One region of the Desulfuromonas svalbardensis genome, then DNA from elsewhere that is predicted to be linked to it. Evidence: riboswitches for the same ligand, from Rfam matches in the RefSeq annotation. Region 1 holds a riboswitch; each other region holds the start of a gene.
The links. A riboswitch is a leader RNA that binds a small molecule or an ion and turns the genes downstream of it on or off. The one in region 1 is predicted to bind cobalamin.
Positions count from the first base shown of each region.

Region 2: it holds a riboswitch for cobalamin, as region 1 does, so the genes downstream of both, cobC (alpha-ribazole phosphatase) here and ACZ5KY_RS13450 (LbtU family siderophore porin) in region 1, are expected to answer to the same signal.
Region 3: it holds a riboswitch for cobalamin, as region 1 does, so the genes downstream of both, ACZ5KY_RS08700 (TonB-dependent receptor plug domain-containing protein) here and ACZ5KY_RS13450 (LbtU family siderophore porin) in region 1, are expected to answer to the same signal.

Region 1 is NZ_AP042416.1:2,992,120-2,997,402, reverse strand. It holds gene ACZ5KY_RS13455 (sirohydrochlorin cobaltochelatase) at 1-787, opposite strand, end outside; gene ACZ5KY_RS13450 (LbtU family siderophore porin) at 808-1,986, opposite strand; cobalamin riboswitch at 2,186-2,396, opposite strand; gene ACZ5KY_RS13445 (cell envelope integrity protein TolA) at 2,570-3,820, shown strand; gene ACZ5KY_RS13440 (hypothetical protein) at 4,343-4,822, shown strand; gene ACZ5KY_RS13435 (TolC family protein) at 5,183-5,283, shown strand, end outside.
Region 2 is NZ_AP042416.1:2,131,836-2,137,118, forward strand. It holds gene thiC (phosphomethylpyrimidine synthase ThiC) at 1-529, opposite strand, end outside; gene cobT (nicotinate-nucleotide--dimethylbenzimidazole phosphoribosyltransferase) at 572-1,654, opposite strand; gene cobU (bifunctional adenosylcobinamide kinase/adenosylcobinamide-phosphate guanylyltransferase) at 1,651-2,217, opposite strand; gene cobC (alpha-ribazole phosphatase) at 2,210-2,803, opposite strand; cobalamin riboswitch at 2,907-3,048, opposite strand; gene ACZ5KY_RS09560 (hypothetical protein) at 3,372-3,797, shown strand; gene ACZ5KY_RS09565 (TolC family protein) at 3,875-5,221, shown strand; gene ACZ5KY_RS09570 (efflux RND transporter periplasmic adaptor subunit) at 5,226-5,283, shown strand, end outside.
Region 3 is NZ_AP042416.1:1,910,240-1,915,522, reverse strand. It holds gene ACZ5KY_RS08705 (double-cubane-cluster-containing anaerobic reductase) at 1-1,097, shown strand, start outside; gene ACZ5KY_RS08700 (TonB-dependent receptor plug domain-containing protein) at 1,481-3,355, opposite strand; cobalamin riboswitch at 3,477-3,660, opposite strand; gene rbr (rubrerythrin) at 3,856-4,434, opposite strand; gene ACZ5KY_RS08690 (catalase) at 4,494-5,283, opposite strand, start outside.

The DNA.
Region 1 (5,283 bases):
CTCCGGCAACAATCATCAGGGGCTTGAGCATAACATTAGAAATACGTTGCTCTTTTAGCCCCTCTTTAACAACCTCTGGGGAGGGGAAGCCTTCAACAACACCAATGAATATTGGTACGTCGGGATACATTTCACGCATAGCATGTTGCAATTCGACATAGCAACCGGTACTAAAATACTCGTTGCCATGGCCCATGTAAACTAAAGCCTGACCGTTTTTACGAGCTATAGCGATATCGCTGGCTAACGCTTTAGCCGCTTGGTGGATGTCCTCATGATAGGGAAATACATCACCATGGGTGCCAAGTGCTGGACGGCCAATAGCCAGCGTTTTAAACGGCATAAAGCGTTTTTTAATGGTTTTAATGCTATTGAGACCTGTTATATAGGCGCTTAGGTCCTGAAATTCTTCGCCAGAAAAAATATGGGTCGGTTGTACGTAGATGGTGCGGTACCCAGCATCCTGTAGGTTGGCAATCGTCGCCAATGGCCCCTGAACGTAAAGGATCTGTTTAGGGATTTCGGGGTGAGCTTTTTGGAACGCTAGATCTGTCTGACGTTCATGCCAGATTTTACGAATGATGTTGGAGGTAAAAGCCAATTCCACCTTAGCTTCAGGGAACGCCTGTTGCACCTTGGCCTGAATATTGGTGAGAGATTTCAGCGCCCGCGGGTAGCTGGTGCCGAAGTTGGCTAGAACAATGGCGGTTTTATCCTGAGCCGATGCACTCAGGGCACAACCGAGTAGTAGCAGGGTAGAGATAAGAATAGCCCATGTCTTTTTCATTGTATCGCTCCTTGTGTTATTTAAAATTCGTACGCCAGTTGTGCGGTGAGGGACTTACTATTGTCGTCGCTGCCACCGTCATGTTCGTCATAGTCTTTGTCGTATGCATATTCTAAGGTCAAAGCGGTGTCTTCGAACAAGCTGATACCAATACTAGCCATGAAGCGTTGTTCCGGTAAGATTCCAACTAGAGCTTTGCTGCCTTGGCATGCCAAAGCAAAGGCCATTTCGTTACCTACTAGTTCAACAACGACAGCTCCTTCAATGTTGAATGTGTAGGGATTGATCTTTTCGCCCTCAACATTCAGATCTTCTAGGGCCAAAATATACTCTCCAATGAGAGTAACATTGCCGATACCGAGCACACCTTGGACGCCAAAACCTGAGATATAGTCTCCTGCAACGGCTGCATCGCCAAATTCTTCAGTTAATAGGTCGGAATCGAACAATGAACTGGTGTAGCTGGTGTCAACGGCAACATTCCAGCCCCCTGCTTCAAAGCTGTAACCCACATGAGCGCCATATTGTTCAATGGTGCTGGAATCATCCCCTTCGCTGGTGTCACCGTTAAAGGCATAGAGTGCGCTGTGCCAGTTTTCTGCTCCGAAGCCAACTTGAAGGGCGGTCTCTTGCGTCTCAGCCATTTCAAGGGTTAAAGGATCAGAGATCATGAAGGTGGTGAAGTTACCAAAGGGGACATACATCCTACCGGCACTAAGGTAGAAGGGAGTTTCTTTGCTATTACCGATCGTGACAAATGCCTCGTCGATTACAACATCGTCGTCATCTCCTTCTTCGTAGAGAAACAACACATGGCCCTGAACCCAAGGGTGGGCCTGAGCATCAATGGCCAATTCTACGGTGGCCAGTTCGAGGCCACTACTGTTATTACCGCCAAAGTCATTAGTGTGGTTGGCTTCCACTTCAACTACGCCGCTCAGCGTGAGGCTTTGGACCACTTCCTCAGCAATCTGATGTTGTTCCCCTTTGCTGATGGTGGGTTTTTTAATGGTGTGAGGTCCCCCGGTTTGAACTACCGAAAGACGTTGTGCGAGTAATTCATCGACTTTTTTCTCAATTAGGCGTTGCATCTCTGCGCTGAGTTGTTGGTTCGATCCATTTTCGTTGGCTAGGGCGGGTAGGGTGCATAACAGTAGAAGTGCTGCAAAAAGTAGAGCGGTGATTCGTTGGTGTCGCATTTTTTACCTCGCGAGTATGATGGCTGCAAAAGCAGCGAATAAAAAAATCCCCGCAATACTGTATTATTGTATCGCGGGGATGCCGTTTTTCATCCACTAATTTATGAGCAATGCTGCCAAACCACGAAGTTTTTTCTACGATGAGAAATAAACATATAGCGAAAAGTAAGATAGTCCTTAATCCACGAAGGCTGATCTATTTGGCAAACATCATCAAGTAGGTCTTCTGGCTTCCAGGTCATTCTACTAATCACACCTTCCCACTTTGTATTGTCCAAAGCAGTGGTTGTTGTGATGTTCGTCACTGGTTACAGCGGCGGGACCGCGACGGATTTGCACCGTCTTCCCTTTGTTGTCCATTTTTAGTTTGGATAACAGCCTTTAATGGCACTCAATTGGCTATTCATATAGCGCACTGAGTTATTAATGGTCAATCGCTATTTATTGTTGGTCCAAATTTAACGAATAAAATGGAAAAATTAAAACAGTGGCTAGTTTTAGATGGATGATTTAGTCTTGGGACTTATTAAAACTGTTCGGTTGATTAGTTTTTTCTCTGAATTAGAGTAGAGTGGATTGAATCGTGTTTCCTCTTAAGCGTAATAGTTTGTATAAAATACTCTTTCTTTGCATTCTGTGTATTCAGTGCCTCTCTCTTCAGTGCATGGCAGCAAATGAAGAGATAACGGTTCAGTCAAAACAGTTTGTTTCTGAACGGCATAGTTCGTTGTTTCATCGAACATTCTGTCGCAGTTTGCTCTCTGCCCCTAAAAAGATCTCCTATGTTGAGTGTGATCGTCTACATTTAACACCTTGTCAGATCTGTATCTCCTCTGCCCTGAATGATCGTCTAAAGTCTGATCTACATAAACGACGTTACGAACAACAACAACAGATACGAGCTGAGAACGCCAAGAAAAAAAGGGCCGCTGTCCTTAAGAGGCAACAGCAACGACGCGAGTCCCTTCAACTGGAAAAAGAGCAAGAGGCGCGTCAGCAGGTGATTGAACGTCGTCAACAAGCAAAGGATAGAGTTGCAAGAGACGGTGCAGAAGTTGAAAAAGAGCAGCAACGAGCGCAACAACTTTTGGAGCTACGCCATCAACAATATAGAGTTGATGTTGAGAAAATAAAACAACGACTTAAAGAGATTGAGGTCGCATTTACGGTGCAAAATGTCAGTGGGTTTTCATTACCAAAACATTTTTTTTCCATCCAAACTCATATTGTCGGTAATCTCGATTTCCCCCTCGACAAACAATCAATCCGTTATGGCTACACCATTCAGTGTAATGACTCATGCTATGCTTATTCCATACATGATAACAGTGCACCGCTTACCTTTTTGTCGACAAGCAACATAGTGCGTCCCACGATTACTGTCACGACTAAGTACTTTCTGGAAACAGAACAGACTGTTCTTCTTGAGGATGAAAATTTTAAAATAGCCTTGCATAAAATTAGTTATGCCGCTCCGTTGTCAGTTGATATATCCATTAGGAATAAAAGTAAAACAGTCCAAAAAATTGAGAAGATGTCAGTTACACTTAATGATATCACTTATTATTTTGTACTAGACTCAGTTCTCATTCTTCCACCAAAATCATCCCTCAGTCATTTGATGGTCGATATCTTTTCTCCTGATCCAACAATCACTTTATCGCCCCAAATACAGCGACTCAGTCAACCACTCATTTATAGTGATCTGTTTAAGCTTCGCAACAATGTTCATTTAGCACTGTCAGTGTATTGCAAACAGCAATCTATTGATCAGAATACCCCTGAATTTCACCAACAGATTGAGGTGCCTTTGAGAGATCTTTTTTATCAGTAATGTAGATATCTTCTATTGGTTGTTAAGCTCGATGTTCGTGGTAGGTATTGGGGGGGGGCAACCTTTCCAGTGCTCAACACGTTAGATGGAGGCTTCTTAGCAATATTGAAATCAGAATTTGTTTGGACACCAGCAGAGCGAATTCATCATTGAGTTAACCTGTGTAACTCTTTATCGATAGTAATTACATAAAAAGTGTAACAGTACTCACGTAATGAATAGTGGCTATTTCAGTGAAACACTCTTTGTTGTTTGAAAAAGGTCAGCCCTAGGGCTGGCCTTTTTTCGTAGATAGATTATCGTTGTATACATGATTTACCAATCCTGAGAATGGATGGTTTTGATCTCGCTGTGAGTGGAGAATATTCTACACTTGATAGAATATTCTCCATGTTTAGATGCCCCGTTAGGATTAGTCATAATCTAACTGACTGTAATTAATGGATTAATCTTTGTTGGCATACACTGTGAAGATATCTCATGTAGATGAAGTTAATTTGAATCACAACACAGGAGAAAATTATGAAAAGACATTGGTTAGTATTGATGATTGTTATGATGCTGTCGTTACCTGCATTGGCGCTAGCAAGCAATTGTTGCCCGAGCGAAGCAGCAACGGGAACAATGAATCATGAGCAAGGCAGCATGGCTATGAATGGTGAGATGATTATGCTCGGCGCTGAAGTGAAAAACGGAGTAAAAGGGATGGCCCACCTCAAGGATGTGAGCGCAGCAATGACTAAGATGGGGATGACCACCACTCATCACCTGATGATGATGTTTTCCAATGTTCAGAGTGGACAATCCATGGAGCAAGGTAGTGTGGCAGTCAAGGTGACCACGCCTTCAGGACAGCAACTCAAGGCGCTGAAGTTGATAGGAATGCAGGGGCATTTCGGCGCGGATGTGACTTTGGATGAAACGGGAATCTACCAGCTTAGCATCGGTACTCGGTTGGATGATGGGAAAAAACGGATCTACACATTTAGCTATGATAACTAGCAGGCTGTCGGACTTGACACGAACCTACTGCGAATCAGCTGGACTTTGCCCATATTCCCGTCCATTTTCGACAAATAGGCTCACTATTCGCTCTCAAATGGTCGAAAATCTGGTCTCAAGCCAGCTGTTTCTCGCTACGGCTCGTCAAACCCGACAGCCAGCTAGCAGGTGATGATTCAGACCTCCTCTGCGTATGTTTAGACTTGGTTTGACGATACGTGTTGCCAATTGCAGATCATTCATTGTGGCTCAGCCGCTTGTTGCCTTGGAGAATTTCTTTTTGGACGCTGATGTTTGTATTGTTGGCAGATAATGAACAGTTTGCGGGGTGAAGGTATCCATCCCTAAATGGAGGATATTATGATGTTCATTTTTCGTTGCATGATTTTTACACTTTTACTTTTTTCTACTGCGGCTAGCATCTCTTTGGCTGAAACGGAAAACTCCCCTGACCTTTTAGC
Region 2 (5,283 bases), 860 kb from region 1:
GCTTGCGCAAGCGCTCAATGGTGTAACGGTTGATACCACAGTGAACCGCCATAAATGCCAAGCCGTCAGCACATTGTTTCTCGATGAGGTCGAACAACTCTTCGGGATCAAGATTGTCGGCACCACCGCGATTTTTAGCGGCTTCACAAAAAGCTTGATACAAAGGTACGTTACCAACAGGGACATCGACTGCGGCGATCACTTCACGGCGAACACGATCCAAATTACCGCCGACAGATAGTTCCATCAGCGTATCGGTACCTGCTTCTTGAGCAATTTTCGCTTTACGAACTTCAGCAGCGTAATCGATGATATCGGACGAAGTGCCGATGGAAGCGTTCACTTTGGTACGTAGACCTTTACCAATACCAACAGCTTTCGGCTTGCTGATGGTGTTGTAAGGGATAACGATCTTGCCTGCGGCAACCATGTCGCGGATGTATTCAGGCGTGAAGCCTTCATCTTTAGCCACGGCTACCATCTGTGGGCTAATCGTCCCTTTTACAGCTTGTTCAACTTGAGTGAGCATGTGATGTTTCTCCTTTTAGCGCTAAAATAGCGGGTAAGACGTTTAAATGTTTTGAGGCTGACTAACTGCGGCCTCTTCAAAGGTGGCAACTTCGGTTAAGATTGACACTGCGGCTTCGACAAGGTTCATGGCAATTGCACCACCTGTTCCTTCGCCAAGGCGTAATTGTAAATCGAGCAATGGTTGTTTGTTGAGGTGCGCTAAAGCGATATGGTGACCTTGTTCAACACTGCGGTGACCCGCAATCATGTAATCTTTACTGGCTGGGCACAGACTGGCGGCGATGAGTGCACCAGCGGTGGAGATGATGCCGTCAATTACTACCGGTTTCTTTTGTGCGGCGGCACCAAGAATAAGTCCGGCAATGGCACCAATTTCAAAGCCGCCAACTTTAGCTAAAATATCTAAGCCATCGTTTGGGTTCGGTTGGTTGAGCTCTAGTGCTTTTTCGAGAGTGGCAATTTTTGCGTTGAGCTGGGTATCGTCTAGTCCTGTTCCGCGCCCCGTAACATCGGCAATGGTGCGCTGACACAAGGTGGCGATGATGGCACTGGATGGACTGGTGTTACCAATGCCCATATCGCCAGTACCAAAGAGGTCGGTTGTTGTAGCCAGTTGCTGCGCGACCTCTATTCCTGCTTCAATCGATTGAATCGCTTGCTCGCGACTCATGGCTGGCCCTTCAGCAAAGTTAGCCGTACCGAGTGCCACTTTTTTGTTGATGATTTTACCACTGGCATCGAGTTCACTTAAGTCGCCAGCAACCCCTGCATCAACCACAACTACCTTGGCACCAACTTGGCGCGCTAAGGCGTTAATGCTGGCTGCTTCGTTGACAAAGTTACGCACCATCTCAACGGTAACGGCTTGGGGGAACTTACTCACCCCTGCGGCAACAATGCCGTGATCGCCGGCCATCACCGCAATCGATTTGCGTTTGACCGTCGGTTGCATGCTGCTGGTCATTGCCGCTAAATCTTCGGCAAGGTCCATCATTTGACCCAGCGCCCAGTGAGGGATGGCGAGTTGAGTTAAGCGCTCGTGAGCTGTTTGGCGCATGGCCGCATCACTGGGAGTAATCTGATTAATAGTTGTATCGAGCAACGATTGGTTTAGCCGTGTCATGATGGTGAGTTCTCCTTTAAAAAAAGTGGTAAGCCTGAAACCATCAACACCACTTCATCTGCCTGAGCAGCAAGAGTTTGATTGCAGCGACCAACTAAATCGCGGTAGAGGCGTGAGATAGCATCGGCTGGAACAATGCCCATCCCCAGTTCATTGGTAACAAAAATAATGGTTCGATCCCCTGCCTTGCAGGCTTCGATAACCTGTTGGCAGGAGTGAACGATGTGATCTTCAGTTATGGTTTGATCTCGGCAATCAGCCTCGTAAAGAAGATTGTTGATCCATAGGGTAAGACAATCAACGAGAACGACCGCACTGTCGGCGGTGTCTGTTAAGGCTTGAGCTAAATCTAACGGCTCCTCAACGGTCAGCCAACCTTTCCCTTCGCGGCGTTGCTGATGTAAGGCGATTCGGCCATCCATTTCGGCATCTATAATGGGGCAGGTGGCAATATAGCTGCGCTTTCCCGCTAAGGTTTCGGCGCGTTGTTCGGCGTAGCGACTCTTACCGCTACGGCTGCCACCACTGATATATAGTATGTTGTTTTTAGAATTATTAGTCATTGTAAAGCCCTGTTAAAACAGCCTGTTGGTCTTGTATTGTTAGTGTTGCAAATGAGCCTCTGCTGATCTCGAACTTTAAGTAATCGTGTTTTTCAAAACCGAGCAAGTGACACAGTAAGGCTCGAATCACCCCGCCATGAGTCACCAAGGCAAGGTGGCCAGAATGGTTATGGATCTGTTCGGCAATCTCTGTAATCCGATGTTGAAAATCGTGTTGTGATTCACCTTCGGGAAAACAAAAATCATCGAAAAATGTTGCCCATTGATCAACCAAATCAGGATCAGTTGAGCAGATCTCTTTAAAGGTCAATCCCTCCCAACGACCGAAATTCACCTCGTTCAGCTGAACCTTGATGGTGCAGGATCGTGCTAATCGTTCGGTAATTGGAGCTACGGTTTGTTGAGCACGCAATGACGGGCTGCACCATATTGTGTCAATGGGTTGATCTGTTAGACGTTCAGCAAGCTTTCTCGCCTGCGATTGTCCTTTGTTACTTAGCGGCACATCTAAATGGCCGACATAGCAACCATCGAGATCTGACTCTAGGGCACCATGGCGAATGAGAGTGATCTGTTTTTGTTTCAATGAAGTCCCCCCAAACAAAAAAATCCCCGCAACCTTTTTAAAAGGTTGCGGGGATTCCGTATTTAATCCACGCGTTTGCTCTGTCATCTCATACCACGGAGACAAGCGAACAAATTAATCGGCCATGTATCTGACTTACGTTAGTCCGTATGACTAACGATTACAGTGGCGGGTCCGTAACGGATTTACACCGTCTTCCACGATTCCGATTTATTTCTATATCTGCCAACTATAACAAAAGAAACACAATTGTGTTGTTAGTTTTTTCATAACGGCACAAATGAATTGTATAAGTGACATTGTGGAGTAATGCAAAGGGTGAACCAAAAGTGTTTACGCTATATAAAAAACCTTTAAATAGCTGTTTAGAAGGTTTTTTATGATTACTTTTTTAAGTCAGATGTTAACAAGGTGGCGTTTCAAAATGGTACAGATGTTCTTTTTTATGTGGAATTGCTGAAATATCGCTGATGGCTCTCAGATTTAATGGAGAAATTTTTGCTGAATCAAGCAGAGCTGTTGCTTTTTATCATTGCTTAAAAAGGTCACAATCGAATAAGATAATCTGATGATTAAAAATACTCGCTTCAGACATCTTGTTTCTATCTTCAGTTTTATACTGATCCTGCTGGTTGGTCAGACCAGTGGCGCTAGTTACGTGTGGTGTTTTGGTATTGATGGTCACACTGTTCTTGAGCAAGCGCATGATTCATGTTGTGAAGAGCATAAATCAGAGCATGATGTGTTGAGCAGTGAGGTTTCCGTTGATCATTGTGGTCCTTGTTTAGATCTGCTGCCCAGCAGTAGTTACGCTTCGAATCGGTTGCGTGATGTTTTAATGTCACTCGACGCGCTTGTCATGGCTCCATCTGTTGATGAGTCGTTTTTCCGTTTGACCTCCTTGCCATTACAACCACAGAGCGTTATCGCAGATTTTGTGCCACGCATCCGTGATCAAATTCTCCACCACCGCACCATTGTCATGCTGAACTAAGCGAACAACACCCCCTGTTTATCCCTTAAGGTTTACCTATAAAATTAACTGTTTACCCCTAAAGCGGAGGTACAACTATGCCTGTACAGGCTAAGTTTACTTTTGTTGCGTGTGTTGTGATGTGTTGTACCGTCGTATCACCTTCTTTCGCCGTGGAAAACCGCGCCGTAACGTCTGAGGTGATGTCCGATGTTGAGACAACGCAAACCAATGCAACGCAGCAGCAACCAACTGATCAATTAAGTCCTTTGACCCTAGCAGATGCTCTACAGCGGATGCTTACGGAAAATCAACAACTGCAAGCACAACACCATGCACTCTTAGCAACGGAGGCGGAAGGGCAGCAGTTTGCTGTGCGACCGAATCCTGAACTCGCCGTTGAATTTGAAGAGTTTGCTGGTAGTGGTGTCTATTCTGATACTGATGCCATGCAATCAACCCTGTCTGTGAGTCAATTGGTGGAGCTAGGCGGTAAGCGCGCACGGCGACAACAGCTGGCTGAACAGCAACGTTTGGTGGCCGAGCAACAGTTAGCGGTCACGCGCTCCAACCTTATCAGCACCACATCGCAGCGTTTTGTCGCGATTTTAGTGGCACAAAAGCAGTTGGTGTTGGCGCAAAATCAACTCAGCCAAGCTGCCGAGGTGTTGGCGATTGTCAACGAAGGGGTGCTTGCAGGAAAAAAAGCCCCCATCGAAGCGTTACGCTTTAAGTCGTTGGCTACGCAAGCCCAAATCCGTTATCAGCAAGCTATTGCTACCTTAGATAATAGCCGCATGGTTTTAGCCAGTAGCTGGCAAAGTTCAGTGGTGGATTTCACCGAAGTTGAGGGTAATTTACGCGTGATGCCAGCGTTGCCAACATGGGATGCAATTGAACAACAGCTTGATAAATCACCGTTGTTACTCTTACGCCAACGGCAACAGCAGTTGGCTCAGGCCGAATTGGCTTTGCAACGCGCCAATCGGATCAGCAACGTTACCTTTGAAGTCGGTTTAAAGAGAGATAGTACGAATGACGACATGGCATTGCTCGCCGGCTTAAGTATGCCACTGGCATTGTTTGATCGTAATCAGCAGGGGATTGCTGCGGCGAACCTTCGCGTTTCTCAGGTTGATGCCGAAGGCCATGCGCTCCGTCAGCAACAGCGGCAACAGGTGTTCACCACCTATCGTAGTGCGCAGCTCATTCGCCAAGAGATTGAGGCCTTAACCTCTGATCTCATCCCAGCCGCTCAAGCCGTGTTCGAAGCGTTATCTTACGGTTACGGCCAAGGGAAATTTGGTGTCATTGAGGTGCTCGACGCTCAAGGGAAGTTATTCGATAGTGAAGATCGCTATATCGAAGCGTTGACCCGTTATCATCAACAATTTAGTGAACTTGGTCGCCTGTTAGGTAGCGAGTTTACTGTGGATAGAGGATAAATCTATGAATAAAATTACCCATAAATCACCGTTTACCACCCTGACGGTTTTTATCGCATTGA
Region 3 (5,283 bases), 1.1 Mb from region 1:
TAGCCTTAAAAAAGGCCAAAGAGGCAGGACAACATATCGTTGGTATGTACTGTCTATATTCACCCGCCGAACTAATTGTAGCAGCGGGAGCATCGCCAGTGATGCTGTGCGGCACAAGCCAAAAACCGATCCCCATCGCCGAACAAAGTTTACCACGCAACCTGTGCCCACTGATTAAATCAAGCTACGGGTTTGCCGCAACCGACACCTGCCCATTTTTTTATTTTTCAGATTTCATCGTCGCTGAAACTACCTGCGATGGCAAAAAAAAGATGTACGAATTGATGGAGGAGTTCAAACCAGTTCACCTGTTACAGCTACCCCAAATTCAAGACAAAGAAACAGCGCTAAACTACTGGTTATCTGAACTCAACCTTTTAAAAGAGAAACTGGAACAGACCTTCAATGTTGAGATCACTGAGCAAAAACTGCGTGATGCCATTGAACTTCTTAACGATGAGCGACGAAGCCTTAAAGCGTTGCAAGATGTCTGTCGACATAAACCCGCGCCGATTAGCGGCATCGAAATGCTCACAGTTCTTCACAACCGTGGGTTTGCCCTCGATAAGCGCGCCACAATTAAACTCGTTGATCAACTGACTAGCGAACTGAACCAGCGCGCAAAGGAAGGCATATCAACCCTTGCGGCCGATGCACCTCGCATTTTATTAACAGGCGTACCAGTGGGGCTCGGTTCGGAAAAAGTGGTGAGGATCATTGAGGAGTCAGGTGGTCAGGTGGTGTGTTTTGAAAGCTGTGGCGCTTATAAAAAAGTGGAGCCTGTACGTCAAAGCGAAGACCCTTTGCGTGATATTGCACAATGCTATCTCGCCATCCCTTGCTCGTGCATGTCACCCAACACCGGCCGCTGCGACCTCGTGACAAATTTAGCAAGAGAGTTTCAAGTTGATGGTGTCATCGACCTGACTTGGCAAGCTTGTCACACCTACAACATTGAATCATTCAGCCTGCGCAAGCATATGCAACAGGAGGTAAACTTACCCTTTTTGCAAATTGAAACCGACTACTCTGAATCCGATAGTGAACAGCTTAAATTACGACTTGAAGCATTTCTGGAACTACTCGCAGCTCAGTAAAACAATCGTAACTTAAAGATTGATTTCGCCAGGATAAGTTGACCACAGATAACCAAGGCCAACACAGGCTAACGTTAACAGCAGAAGAAACACGGCTAACAGGCCCACAACCAAGCATTGCTGGTATTTTTTCTTCCGATAAAAGTTAAATGACAAATAGAAAAATAACACGCAAAATGGAGCTGAGAAGATAAACAACATAGGGGGCACAGTCCTCATTCTCCCGAAATTGGGAGGCGGAAACGTTATAAATGATTCGCCACCAGAGTTCAAGCCTCATGGTGCGCTAGAAATACACAAGACACCGTCCACCTACAAACAGCCCTCCCTGTAACCATCAGTGGAGGGCTGTTTCTAACGCGCAATAGGATTATTGCAAACAATCAATACTGTATTTCGTAACCAATCTTAATCACCCGCCTTAAGCCGTAATAACGTGAAATCGTGCTCCCTCCAGTGATCATCTCTTCGTCAAAAACATTATCAACAGTAAATGTCGCTGAACCAACAGGCAGCTTAACTTTCGTATAGAGATTAACCGTCAACTGACTATCTAAATCATCTTCGCGATCATTTTGATTAATCGCATCACAATTCACAGTAACCACTTCCCCTAAGTAATTTATGCCAAAAGCTGTTTGTACTCGCGGTCCAACCTGATTTTCATCACCGTTTTCATCATCTGCAATCGGATTGGCAACAAACCCACGCGCCGAAAGAGTGATATTTTTCAACCGATTGTCTTGACCATCAAATGGAAAGAAGGTCGCATCCCACTCCACCCCTTTATTTTCGTAATCAACGGAATTGTAATAACTATTCATACCGTCTGGACGCGTATAAGAGATAATTTTCTCCTCAAATTTCATCAAAAACAACGCAACACGTAATCGAATAAAGCGATGATCGTATTTTATTCCAGCTTCATAGGTCCAGCCCTCTTCAGGATTCAGGTCTGGATTTCCAACACGGGTATCGGTCTTATAATATTGGTCATTAAAACTCGGTGCACGAAACGCTTTACCCGCATTAGCAAAGAGGTTTAAAGCTGGGTTGACTCGACATATTGCTCCTGCGCTGGGTAAAAATCGGCTGTAATCACGTGCACCATCGGCGGCATCCACCAGCTGTTCACGCGCACCAACATTAAACACTAAACATTCAAGAAACTCCCGTTTCACCTGCCAAAATAACGCGCTATCATCCCGATAATGACGACCATATGAGTAATCATAATCTGCAACACGACGAATCACATCGCCACCGACAGTGTGCTGAAAAGATAACGCATCAAAACGGTAATCGGTGCTGAGGCCGTAATTGTAAGTACGCCGCTTTTCTTCAGGTTTTTCTGGTGAGGTCTGCTCTTTTACTAGACGATCAAAGGAGTAGAACCCTTTGATTTTAAAATGGTCGGCTTCATAGCGAATATTGGTGAAGTGTTTATCCTGATTTTGATCATAAATAATTGAGCTTTTGGTTGGGCTATCGTATCGGCGTGTAAAACCCGTTTCTATCCGGCTATACAGATAATTGATAAACAGATGTTCACTCGGTTGATAATTGAGGCTTAGCGAAGAGTGATCCGTCCCCTCCATGTCGTAAGTGTAGCCCTTAGTTGATGAAAGCTTACGGTAGATGGTATCAATACCATCCAAGCGCTGATAACTCAGCCCCATATTTAGTTGATTACTGACAAAACCTAACTGATGGTTTTGATAACCCTCTTCACCGAATTCAACACGCGCATACGGCGAAAAATTACCTGCAGTCTTTTTGGTAATGATGTTAATGACGCCTGTCATCGCATCAGCACCATATAATGTTGATGCGGCACCACTTAACACTTCAACACGCTCTACTTGATCAATACTAATGGCGTTTAAATCGTAGCTTCCACCCGAGGCACTTTGAATTGGCACACCGTTAATCAAAACCAACTCGCCATCCTCTAAGCCGCGAATACTCACTTCGCTTTTCATCCCCATACGGCTAACACCGAGAGGAGCTAGCGACTTATACGATAAACTACCTACCCGTTTTAGAGCATCAACGAGGTTATTCCCCCCAGTTTCGATCAATTGCTCTGCTGTTGCCACGGTGATAAACCGCGATGACTGCTTCTCTTGCACAGGATAGCGTTCCGCTGTCACCACCATCTGCTCCAAATTATACGTCGTTAGTTCAGTCTGCCCCCAAGCCACCGTTGCCGTCAAAATTAATACAACCGTTAATACACACCATTTCAATCTAACCATTTTACACTCCTACCATCTACCAATGATCTGGGCGCAAAAAAACCCAGACCGAATAATATCGACCTGGGATCTCCCTTTTCCATCCACAAGACTTAAACACGCATCCCTGCCTAGGGCTAAACGCATCACGATACCTCAGACAGGTCTTCTGACTTCTAGATCAACCTACTTGCTGCGTCTTCCCGCCCAAATTTGGCAGTGACATTAAGCAGCGTTCGTCCCTAGTTACAGCGGCGGGCCCGTCCCTGATTTACACAGGGTTCCCTATTAAGCTCATTTCGAGCATCTGAAATAGTTTGTATGTATTTACAATGTTTTATACTAAATGATTAAACCACTACTTTTTACCAAGATTCTACCAATGAGTCAAACAAGGAAACAAATAACTAAACAACATTACCTGTGTATCACAATCCCTACTCTGCACAATAAAGCCCTCCACTTATCAACAGTGAAGGGCTTTTAAATTGAAACAATTGACTTAATACCTTGGTAGAAAACTACCAGTTTTCACCAAGAATTTCGAAATGTGCTTGAGGATGAATACACGCTGGGCACAACTCTAATGCCTCAGGACCAGTGTGAAGATATCCGCAATTACGGCAACGCCATGTCACAGTCTCCTCACGCTTGAACACCACACCGTTGTCAATATTAGCCAACAGATCACGGTAACGCTTCTCATGTTGCTTTTCAGCCACACTAATAGCCTCCCATGCTTCAGCAATGTCGACAAAACCCTCTTTACGAGCAACCGCAGCAAAAGCTGGATACAACTCAGTGTGTTCCTCTTCCTCACCGTTGGCCGCCGCAAGAAGATTTTCAGCTGTTGTGGCAAGTTTTCCTGCTGGATAGGTTGCGGTAATCTCCAGATCGCCACCCTCTAAAAACTTAAAGAAACGCTTCGCATGCTCCTTCTCTTGTGCAGCGGTCTCTTCAAAAACATCCGCAATCTGAACAAAACCCTCTTTTTTAGCAATACTAGCAAAATAAGTATAACGGTTACGAGCCTGACTTTCCCCCGCAAACGATTTAAGTAGATTTTTCTCTGTTTCAGTCCCTTGAACACTTTTTGACATGATCATTCTCCTTTTAAATTGCATGATTTACACGACCCATTGTCGCTATTAAAATATACCTATGATTGAATTTCGTCCATGGTCAAATTCATCTCTTTTGCAACACCTTCACCATAAGCAGTATCCGCTTGATAACAATGCTTAGCATGGCGCACTTTTATCTGTCGTGGTGCATCGCCCATGGCTCGGGCGGTATTGCCAAATAACGCCTGCTGCTGCGCCATTGTCATCAAACGAAACAGATTACCCGGTTGACTAAAATGATCGTCGTTATCTTCATAATGATTCCAATGGGCGGCATCACCTTCAAGTTTAAGCGGTGGTTCGGTAAAATCGCGTTGTTCTTGCCATTCACCATAGCTATTGGGTTCATAGCCCAATGTACTACCATGGTTACCATCCACACGCATCGCTCCATCACGATGATAACTATGGAACGGGCAGCGAGGTTTGTTGACCGGGATGAGATGATGATTCACACCGAGGCGATAGCGTTGAGCATCGCCGTAGGAGAATAAGCGCCCTTGCAACATTTTATCCGGTGAGAATCCAATCCCAGGAACAATATTTGTTGGATTAAACGCCGCTTGCTCGACATCAGCAAAATAGTTATCAGGGTTACGGTTCAGTTCAAAAGTGCCGACATCCATCAATGGGAAATCAGAGTGTGGCCATACTTTGGTCAAATCAAAGGGGTTGAATTGACACGCATCCGCCTGCTCTTCAGTCATCACCTGAATCTGCATCTTCCAACCTGGATACTTACCTGCTTCAATACTCTCATACAGATCACGCTGATTGCTTTCACGATCTTTACCAACAATGGCTTCCGCTTCGGCATCCGTTAAG